DNA from 2 places in the Vreelandella lionensis genome. Region 2 is predicted to be linked to the other one. Evidence: predicted binding sites of a transcription regulator. Region 2 holds the regulator's gene; the other holds the start of a gene.
What was found. Region 2 encodes PhoB, which activates phosphate uptake and scavenging genes when phosphate is short. Its sites were predicted from a motif close to TGTCATANNNNTGTCANA; they were not measured.
Positions count from the first base shown of each region.

Region 1: a site for PhoB is predicted at 1,846-1,863, ahead of phnD (phosphate/phosphite/phosphonate ABC transporter substrate-binding protein). Genes of this name have one in related genera too.

Region 1 is NZ_JBITWC010000011.1:38,420-43,106, forward strand. Features, by position in the region: gene ACIGG6_RS08625 (bifunctional diguanylate cyclase/phosphodiesterase) at 56-1,810, shown strand; gene phnD (phosphate/phosphite/phosphonate ABC transporter substrate-binding protein) at 1,913-2,878, shown strand; gene phnC (phosphonate ABC transporter ATP-binding protein) at 3,002-3,877, shown strand; gene phnE (phosphonate ABC transporter, permease protein PhnE) at 3,874-4,687, shown strand, end outside.
Region 2 is NZ_JBITWC010000001.1:57,993-62,679, reverse strand. Features, by position in the region: gene ACIGG6_RS00335 (NAD(P)/FAD-dependent oxidoreductase) at 1-869, opposite strand, end outside; gene ACIGG6_RS00330 (chorismate--pyruvate lyase family protein) at 957-1,529, shown strand; gene ubiA (4-hydroxybenzoate octaprenyltransferase) at 1,568-2,458, shown strand; gene phoB (phosphate regulon transcriptional regulator PhoB) at 2,568-3,257, shown strand; gene phoR (phosphate regulon sensor histidine kinase PhoR) at 3,260-4,552, shown strand.

The DNA.
Region 1 (4,687 bases), on a different contig from region 2:
TCATGGAGCGTTACGAAACATAGGGATAGTGGACGTTTGATAGGGCAGCAGGCATATGACCGCACAAGAAGCGCAGTGGCTAAATCAAATTATTGCGGCAGAAGAGCTGCATGTGCTTTTCCAACCGATTGTGGACGCCAATCAGCAGGCCATTTATGGCTATGAAGCGCTGATCCGCGGGCCAAAAACGTCCCCGCTTCACTCCCCTCTGCGGCTATTTGATGTGGCGACCCAGGCTGGCCTGCTGGTTGAACTGGACTTGCTGTGTCGGCGGCTCGCCATTCGCCGCTTTGCCGAGCTTGAGCTGCCGGGGCTGTTGTTTCTCAACGTGATGCCGTTAACCATCGTGGAGCGTGACTTCCGCGAGGGGCTGACGCTGAGCTTTATTCAAGAGAGCGGCCTGCCCCCTGAGCGCGTGGTCATTGAGTTGACCGAGCACGTGCCGATTCACGACTACGAACTGATGCGTCAAGCGGTGGACCACTACCGCGATATGGGCTTTCAGGTGGCGCTGGATGATTTAGGTGCCGGGCACTCCAGCCTGCGCCACTGGTCAGAGCTGCGGCCCGACTTCGTCAAGTTAGATCGCCACTTTATCTCTGGTATTGATCAAGAGCCTGCCAAGCGCGAGTTTCTGCGCTCCATTTTGGATGTGGCGCGTAGTCTGGATTGCCAGCTCATTGCGGAAGGGGTCGAGACGGCTGCCGAGCATCTCTGCCTATGGGAGCTAGACCGCGGGTTGGCACTGCTGCAGGGGTTTTACTTTGCCCGGCCAAGCCTTCAGCCGCCCATGCAGCTCAATACGCTATTACCCGCGACGACCCAGCTAAAAAGCCCGGCAGGGCGCACTGCGCACTCTATTTTGCGCTCCATTGAGAGTGTATCCGCGACTTACTCGGTGCCAATGCTTGCCGAACGCTTTCGCGAAGACCCGCGTCTGCGCTGCGTGGCGGTGATCGAAGGGGGCGTCCCCGTGGCGGTGGTGCGCCGCAATACATTTCTGACCCTGTTCACCAATCAGTACAGCCACGCGCTGTACGCCAAACGCTGCGTACTGGAGATCGCCGATCCTAAAATGATCGTGGCGGAGGCGGATCTCTCCCTGGAGGCGCTGAGTCAGCAGCTCACCGACAGCCGCGATATCGAGCAGGAAGATTTCGTGATCGTCGATAGCGACGGTCATTACCTCGGCATGGGCAATATCGTCGACCTGCTGCGGGAAATTACCGCGATTCAAGTGCGCCAAGCGCGCCACGCGAACCCGCTCACCGGGCTGCCCGGTAATATTCTGATTAACGAAACCCTAGCCTCCTATTTAGCCCAAGGCAGCGGATTTGCGGCTGCCTATGTGGATTTAGATAACTTCAAAGCGTTTAACGATGCCTACGGCTACGCCCGCGGCGACCACGTGATTATTTCGCTCTCAAGGCTGCTACAGGCCCAGGTAGAGAGTGCGGGTGGCTTTATCGGCCATATCGGCGGCGATGACTTTATGATGCTGCTACCGCTGGGCCATTGGGAAACCGTTTGCCAACAAATCCTTCACTCTTTTGAAGTGATGGCGCCTGGATTTTACGAAGAAAAAGACCGCCAGCAAGGGGGCATTTCGATAGAGAGCCGTCAGGGAGGCGTGACGTTCTTCCCCTTTGTCAGTGTCTCCATTGCGGTTAAACCGATTACCGACCCCGCCCCCTGCAAGGCGCTGGAGATCGCCGCGCAGCTCTCGGAACTCAAGCACCAGGCCAAGAAAATCGCGGGTAACAGCCTGTTTGTGGAGCGGCGCGGCTGCTGTGTAGGTGGCTGTCGCTAGGTTGTCACGCAGCCGTAATCAAGGCGTAACGAGAGTGTCCTGCCGCTGTCATATCAAAACATCACTATGGCGTTAACACTTCATAACTCGCTTAGGTGATGCATGCATACTCTCTCTTTCTCTCGTACGCTGTTGAGCGCCGCCGTCGCAGGCACGTTTGCACTGGCAGCGGTCACTGCCTCTGCTGATCTCTCTTCGCGCTACGTGGACAACGACGGCGATATGATCGCCGATGTGCCCAGCGATGAGTCGCAGTGGGTTGATCCGGATACGCTGGTGTTTGCTTACACGCCGGTAGAAGACCCAGCCGTTTATGCCGACGTTTGGGCGAGTTTCCTGGATCATCTGAGCGAGGCTACCGGTAAAAACGTCCAGTTCTTCCCGGTGCAGTCTAACGCTGCCCAACAGGAAGCGCTGCGCGCCGGTCGTCTTCACGTGGCGGGCTTCAACACGGGCGGTGTGCCGGTGGCGGTCAACTGCGGTGGCTTCCGCCCCTTCGCCATGATGGCTGCTGAAGACGGTAGCTTTGGCTACGAGATGGAAATCATCACCTACCCCGATAGCGGCATTGAGTCGGTGGAAGACCTAGCCGGTCGTCAGCTGGCCTTCACCTCCGAAACGTCCAACTCCGGTTTCCGCGCGCCTTCCGCGCTGCTGCGCTCTGAGTACGGCCTGGAAGCGGGCGAAGATTTCGAGACAGCCTTCTCTGGCTCTCACGACAACTCCATCCTGGGCGTGGTGAACAAAGATTACGACGCGGCCGCCATTGCCAACTCTGTCGCCAAGCGCATGCTGTCACGCGATGTGGTGAGCGAAGGCGATTACAACGTCATCTACACCTCGGAAACCTTCCCCACCACGGCCTATGGCCTGGCGAACAACCTGAATCCTGAGCTTGCCCAGCAGATTCAGGACGCGTTCTTCAGCTACGACTGGGAAGGCAGCGCGCTGGAAGCCGAGTTTGCCAACTCTGGTGAAGCTCAGTTCATTCCGATCACCTACCAAGAGAACTGGTCAGTGATCCGTACTATCGCCGATGCTAACGGTGTGACGTACGACTGCGACTAATCCATCGGTTGGTCCATGATTTTCTCGGCCAGGAGGGCGACCTCCTGGCCGAGCCGCTATGTAGCCATTAGAGAAGTGCTTGTGAACGCAAGCACGGACGCATAAGACACTGAGGCACCCTCCATGTTGACACTCACCGGCGTTGGCAAACGTTACCCTACCGGCGACCGCGCGCTGACCGATATCCAGCTCTCGCTGCCGAAAGGGCAGGTTATGGCCCTCATTGGCCCGTCTGGTGCGGGAAAGAGCACGTTGATCCGCTGCGTGAACCGCTTGGTAGAACCCACCCAAGGCAGCATTCGCCTGGAAGACGTGGAGCTGACAAAACTCTCAGGCAGCCGCCTGCGTCATGCCCGCCGCTCCATGGGGATGATCTTCCAAGAGTACGCCCTGGTGGACCGCCTGAGCGTGATGGAGAATGTGCTCTCTGGTCAGCTGGGCTATGTAGGGTTCTGGCGCAGCTTTTTACGCCGCTACCCGCAGGAAGCCGTGGCAGAAGCGTTTCGCTTGCTTGAGCGTGTAGGCCTGCCCCACGCGATTGATAAGCGCGCCGATGCGCTCTCCGGTGGCCAGCGCCAGCGGGTGGGCATTGCTCGAGCGCTGCTGCAAAGCCCCAAACTGCTGCTGGTGGATGAACCCACCGCGAGTCTGGACCCTAAAACCTCTCGCCAAATCATGCGCTTGATTCGCGAGCTGTGCGCCGAGCGCGAGCTGGCCGCCATCATTAACATTCACGATGTGGCGCTGGCTCAGCAGTTTGCCGACCGCATCGTTGGGCTGCGTGCCGGGGAGATTGTCTTTGACGGTAAGCCCAGCGATCTGACTAGCGAGATGCTGACCACCATTTACGGCGAAGAGGATTGGGACACGACGCCCGAGCCTGCCGATGACGACGATGAGGAGAGCAGTGGCGCTACGTCTCACGTTACGTCGCCGCAGGCAGCCACAGCACCACATGCGCCGCGCCAGAACCGCTTAGCGAGTGGAGGCGCGCAATGAGCATGACGGACGCTCAAGCCCGCCAGCAGGCCGCCCGCCAAGGCCAGTGGCGGCGGCTGCCGCTGATTGAGAGCCGCCGCCTGCGTTGGGCGCTGGCGCTGGGTTGCGTGGTGTACCTGATGCTGGCGCTGGCATCGGTGGAAGTGAACTGGGCGCGGGTGGCGGAAGGTGCCGGGCGTGCGCTGAACTTTCTCGGCGCGTTTTTGCAGCCGGATTTCGTCAGCCGCCAAAGCGATATTCTGGCGGGCTTGATGGAAAGCCTGACCATGACGCTGACCTCGACGGTGATCGGCGTTCTGCTGGCCATCCCGGTGGGGCTAGGGGCTGCGCGCAATATCGCGCCTTTACCGATCTACGCGGTGTGCCGGGCCATCATTGCCGTCTCGCGCACTTTTCAAGAGGTGATCATTGCCATTCTGTTTGTGGTGATGTTCGGCTTTGGCCCCTTTGCGGGCATGCTCACGCTGGCCTTTGCCACCATCGGCTTTATGGCCAAGCTGCTGGCAGAAGATATTGAAGACCTCGACTGGAAACAGGTAGAAGCCGTGCGTGCCACCGGGGCGAGCTGGTGGCAAACCATGAACCACGCCGTGCAGCCGCAGGTGATGCCGCGTTTGATCGGGCTTTCTATGTACCGGTTGGATATCAATTTCCGCGAGTCATCGGTGATCGGCATTGTCGGTGCGGGGGGGATTGGCGCGACGCTCAACACCTCGCTCAGCCGCTACGAGTACGGCACCTCGGCCGCCATTCTGCTGATCATCATCGCCATCGTGCTGATGAGTGAGTACGCCTCCAGCCATGTGCGTC
Region 2 (4,687 bases):
AACGCATAAATATGTGGCTGGTTGGTGCGTAGCTGCCGGTCAACCTGAATGCCGCTGGGGCTAACACTCAGCCCTGCCGCTTCAGCAAGCTGCGTGCGAGGTGCCAAACCGGTCGCGAATAGGATGATATCTACCGTGTGGCGCTCGCCATTGTCGAGTTGCAGCGTCAAAGCGTTGTCTGCATCTTGGGATAATGTCTCTAAGGTGCGTCCAAGCGCTAAACGAATACCAGCCTCTTGAAACGCATCGGCCAGTGCGCTACCCAGCCGCTCAGGGAGTAGGCGCGGCAGAGGGGCGCTCTCTGGCGCAATCACGGTAACTTGGTGCCCGCCTGCGTGCAGGTCGTTGGCGAATTCACAGCCGACTAATCCGGCGCCAATAATCGCGACGCGAGTAGGCTGATTGAGCGCTTCGTGTAGGCGGCGGTAATCATCTAAGTCGTTAACGGTAAAACAGCGCTCGGCCAGCTCGCTCGGTATGCGAAACGGCGTGCGAGGGGCCGCGCCGGTGGCGAGCACTAGCTCATCGTAGCTAAGCGTTGCTCCGCTGCTGAGTTGCAGCACGTGGTTATCCACATCCAGTCGCGTGACGTGGGTGTGGGTAACAATGTGCGCGTTTAATTCATCGGCGAGCGCTTCAGCGCTGCGCTGGGCGAGCTTGTCAGGGCTCAAGCGCTTGGCGAAGCCTGTCGACAGCAGCGGTTTGCTGTAATCATCACCGCTGTCAGCGCTGACCAGCGTGATTGTGCGCGTATCTCCCTGACGGCGCAGCGCGCGGGCCAGGCCAACGCCTGCCATGCCGGTGCCCACAATCACCAGCGCGGCGTGGTGGTGAGGTGTTCTGGAAGATGTCGTGTGTGAGTCGGGCATACCGTCACCAAACGTCGGAGGAACAAAAGCCTGTAAAGCCACCATGTTACACTAGCCCGCTCTGAATTGACCGCCTTGGAGGCTTAGGTGACCGCCCCTGTGTTATCCACTCCTGCGTTTTCGCTCTTCCCTCAGTGGCTGCCCGTGGCAGCCGCTCAGCCAGCCATGAGTGCGCCTTGGTGGCAGTGGATAGCGTCCACGGATTCCTTAACCGCGCGCCTCATGGCAGCAGGCGAGCCGGGAACGTTTCGGGTGCGCTTGCTGCGCCAAACCATTGGCCTGCCCCAGCGCGATGAAGCCTTGGCCCTAGGCATCGCGCCTCGCCGCTACGCGTGGCTGCGCGAGGTGGCGCTGTGTGTTGATGAAACGCCGTGGGTGGTAGCGCGTTCGGTGGCCCCGCTTCACCAGCTACAGGGAAAAGGTTTGGGGAAGTTGGGCGAGCGCTCGTTAGGCAGCTGGCTATTTCAGCAGCCCGACTTGGTTCGCGGGCCGCTGGAAGCCACGGCGACACCGCCACGTTTTACCCACCAGCAGCCGGGGCTATCGGCCAATAGCTTATGGGGGCGGCGCTCTGTCTTTGAACATGGTGGGCTTTCGTTACTGGTTCAGGAGTATTTTTTATCTACCATGGCGGATGCGCTGGGCCTTCCGTCGCGCTAGGCTAACGCAGCAGCTTTTTTGACGAGGTAAGCATGAGCATGGACCGTTCTCTGTTGCGCCCGACCGGGTGGGCCCGTTTGGCAGATTTCTTACAGTTAATGCGCTTGGACCGGCCCATTGGCACTTGGCTGCTGATGTGGCCAACGCTGTGGGCGCTGTGGGTCGCGTCAGAGGGCGTGCCGGGCCGCGATGTACTGCTGATTTTTATTGCCGGGGTATATGTGATGCGCGCCGCAGGCTGCGTGGTGAACGACTACGCCGACCGCCACTTCGATGGCCATGTTAAGCGTACCAAGCAGCGGCCACTGGCCACCGGTCGGATCAGCGAAACCGAAGCGCAGCTGCTATTTGTGGCACTGGTGGCCGCCGCCTTTATTTTAGTGCTGCTGACCAACTGGTTTACCGTGCTGCTCTCGCTTGGGGGTGTGCTGCTGGCATTTATTTATCCGTTTATGAAACGCTACACACACTTTCCCCAGGTGGTGCTCGGGGCGGCTTTCTCCTGGGCGATCCCGATGGCGTTTGGCGCGGTACTGGGGCATGTGCCGCTGGAAGGCTGGCTGCTATTTAGCGCTAACCTGCTGTGGACGGTGGCTTACGATACCCAATACGCCATGGTGGATCGTGACGATGATCTGAAAATCGGCATTAAATCCACCGCGGTGCTGTTTGGCAGCGCCGACCGTTTCATCATTGGCCTGCTGCAGCTTGCTACGCTGGCGTTGCTTACCTGGGTGGGGTTGCGGGTTGGGTTAGGCGGTTTTTTCTGGCTGGGTCTGGCGGGCATGGCAGCGACGTTTGCTCATCAGCAGCGATTAATTTTTCACTGTGACCGCGACCGCTGCTTCCAGGCGTTTCTGAATAACCACTGGTCAGGGCTCTTGGTGTTTGCCGGAATTGTTCTGAGCTGGTGGCCTGCAGCTGGCTAATTATGCTGGGTGTCATAGAATTGTCATTAAGTCATGGTGTCATCGTCACAGACATGTCATTGAACTGTTTTGTATAAACGAGTTTTCATAGAACACCGTGAGGCCCTGGATGACCGCCAAGACCGTACTGATTGTCGATGACGAGGCGCCCATTCGCGAGATGATCGCTGTGGCGCTGGAAATGGCTGACTATCGCGTGCTTGAAGCGGACAACGCCCAGGATGCCCATGCGATGGTGGTTGACCACCAGCCCGACCTGCTGCTGCTGGACTGGATGATGCCGGGCACCAGCGGCATCGAGCTGGCCCGTCGTCTCAAGCGCGAAGAGGCCACCGCTGAGCTGCCCATTATTATGCTGACCGCCAAAGGCGAAGAGGATAATAAAATTCAGGGCCTGGAGGCGGGTGCGGATGACTACATCACCAAGCCGTTTTCCCCCCGCGAGTTGGTGGCACGTCTTAAAGCCGTGCTGCGCCGGGCGACCCCGCGCGGTGTGGAAGACCCCATCGAAATCAATGGATTGCTGCTGGACCCAGTGAGCCATCGCGTCAGCGCCCATGGCAAAGCGCTGGAGATGGGCCCTACCGAGTACCGCTTACTGCAATTCTTTATGACTCACCAAGAGCGCGCCTATACCCGTAGCCAGCTGCTTGATCAGGTGTGGGGCGGCAATGTGTATGTAGAAGAGCGCACGGTGGATGTGCATATTCGCCGGTTGCGCAAAGCGCTAGGTGAAGCGCATCAGAATCTGATTCAAACAGTGCGGGGCACTGGGTATCGTTTCTCTGCTCGGGTGTAATCGTGCGTCTGTGGAGCCGTGAACTGTGGCGAATTATCTGGCTGGCTTTCCTGGGGATGTGCCTGGGATGGCTGCTGGGTTACCCCGGTTTCGGGTTAGCTGCGGGTCTAACGCTCTGTTTGGTGTATCAACTCCGCCAGCTTAGGGCGCTGTTCAAGTGGCTAACGCTCAACCCGCACGATGAGCCTCCTGCGGCAACTGGCATGTGGGGCGAGTTATTCGATCGCCTTTACCGTTACCAAAAAAGCCAGCGCATTACGCAAAGCCGGCTGCGAGCAACCCTCGCGCGTATTCAAGAATCCTCGGAAGCGATGCGTGATAGCGTCGTGATGCTGGATCGCCACGGTGATTTAGAGTGGTGGAACAGTGCCGCCACCGACATGCTAGGCCTGCAGACCGCCCATGACCGCGGTCAGCACATTACTAATCTGCTGCGCGACCCGCGTTTCATCAGCTACTTTAATGCCCGTGAGTACAGCGAGCCGCTCACGCTCACCTCGCCCATTGATGAGCGTCGCATTCTGCAGTACCAAATCACCCTGTATGGCGACGACGAGCGCTTGGTTATGGCGCGGGATATTACCCGCTTGCATCGCCTAGAGCAGATGCGCCGCGACTTCGTCGCTAACGTCTCCCATGAGCTGCGCACCCCACTCACCGTGCTTTCCGGCTATCTGGAAACCTACGGCGATCTTAAAGAGATGCTGCCACCGCGCCTGAGTAAAGGCATTGGTCAGATGGAAGAGCAGACCAAGCGTATGCAGAACCTGGTGAATGATCTACTGCTTTTGTCACGTCTGGAGATTGACCGAGGCGGCGAAGATCATCAGCCGCTTGAGGTTGGGTCGATGCTTGAGAGCATTCGCCGGGATGCGCTGGCGCTCTCGAACCAGCAGCATAGCGTTCAGGTGGCGTTGGAGTGCGAGGCGCGCCTGGTGGGCAGCGAGCAAGAGCTACGCAGCGCCATCTCAAACCTAGCGTTTAACGCAGTGCGCTATACGCCTGCTGGCAGCCAGATCACTCTCCGCTGGGTCGCAATGCCCAATGGCCGCGCCTGTATTGAAGTGGATGATGATGGTGAAGGGATTGATCCGGTGCATATCCCGCGCCTTACCGAGCGCTTCTACCGCGTTGATAAAGGGCGCAGTACGGCCACTGGCGGTACTGGTCTTGGCCTTGCCATTGTTAAACACGTTCTACTGCGCCATGATGCACAGCTTCAAGTGGAGTCGTTACCCGGTGAGGGGGCGTTGTTCCGCTGTGTTTTCCCGCCCTCCCGTGTCGTTAACAGCTAACACGGTGTCATACCACTCTTCGTCTTGGCTTGCATAAATTATGTATAAATGTGCCATATTGGCATGCAAGCATGGTCAAACACCGCGCATGTGTCATATGTAGCCAACTAATCATCTACTTAAGCCAGTGCTAGA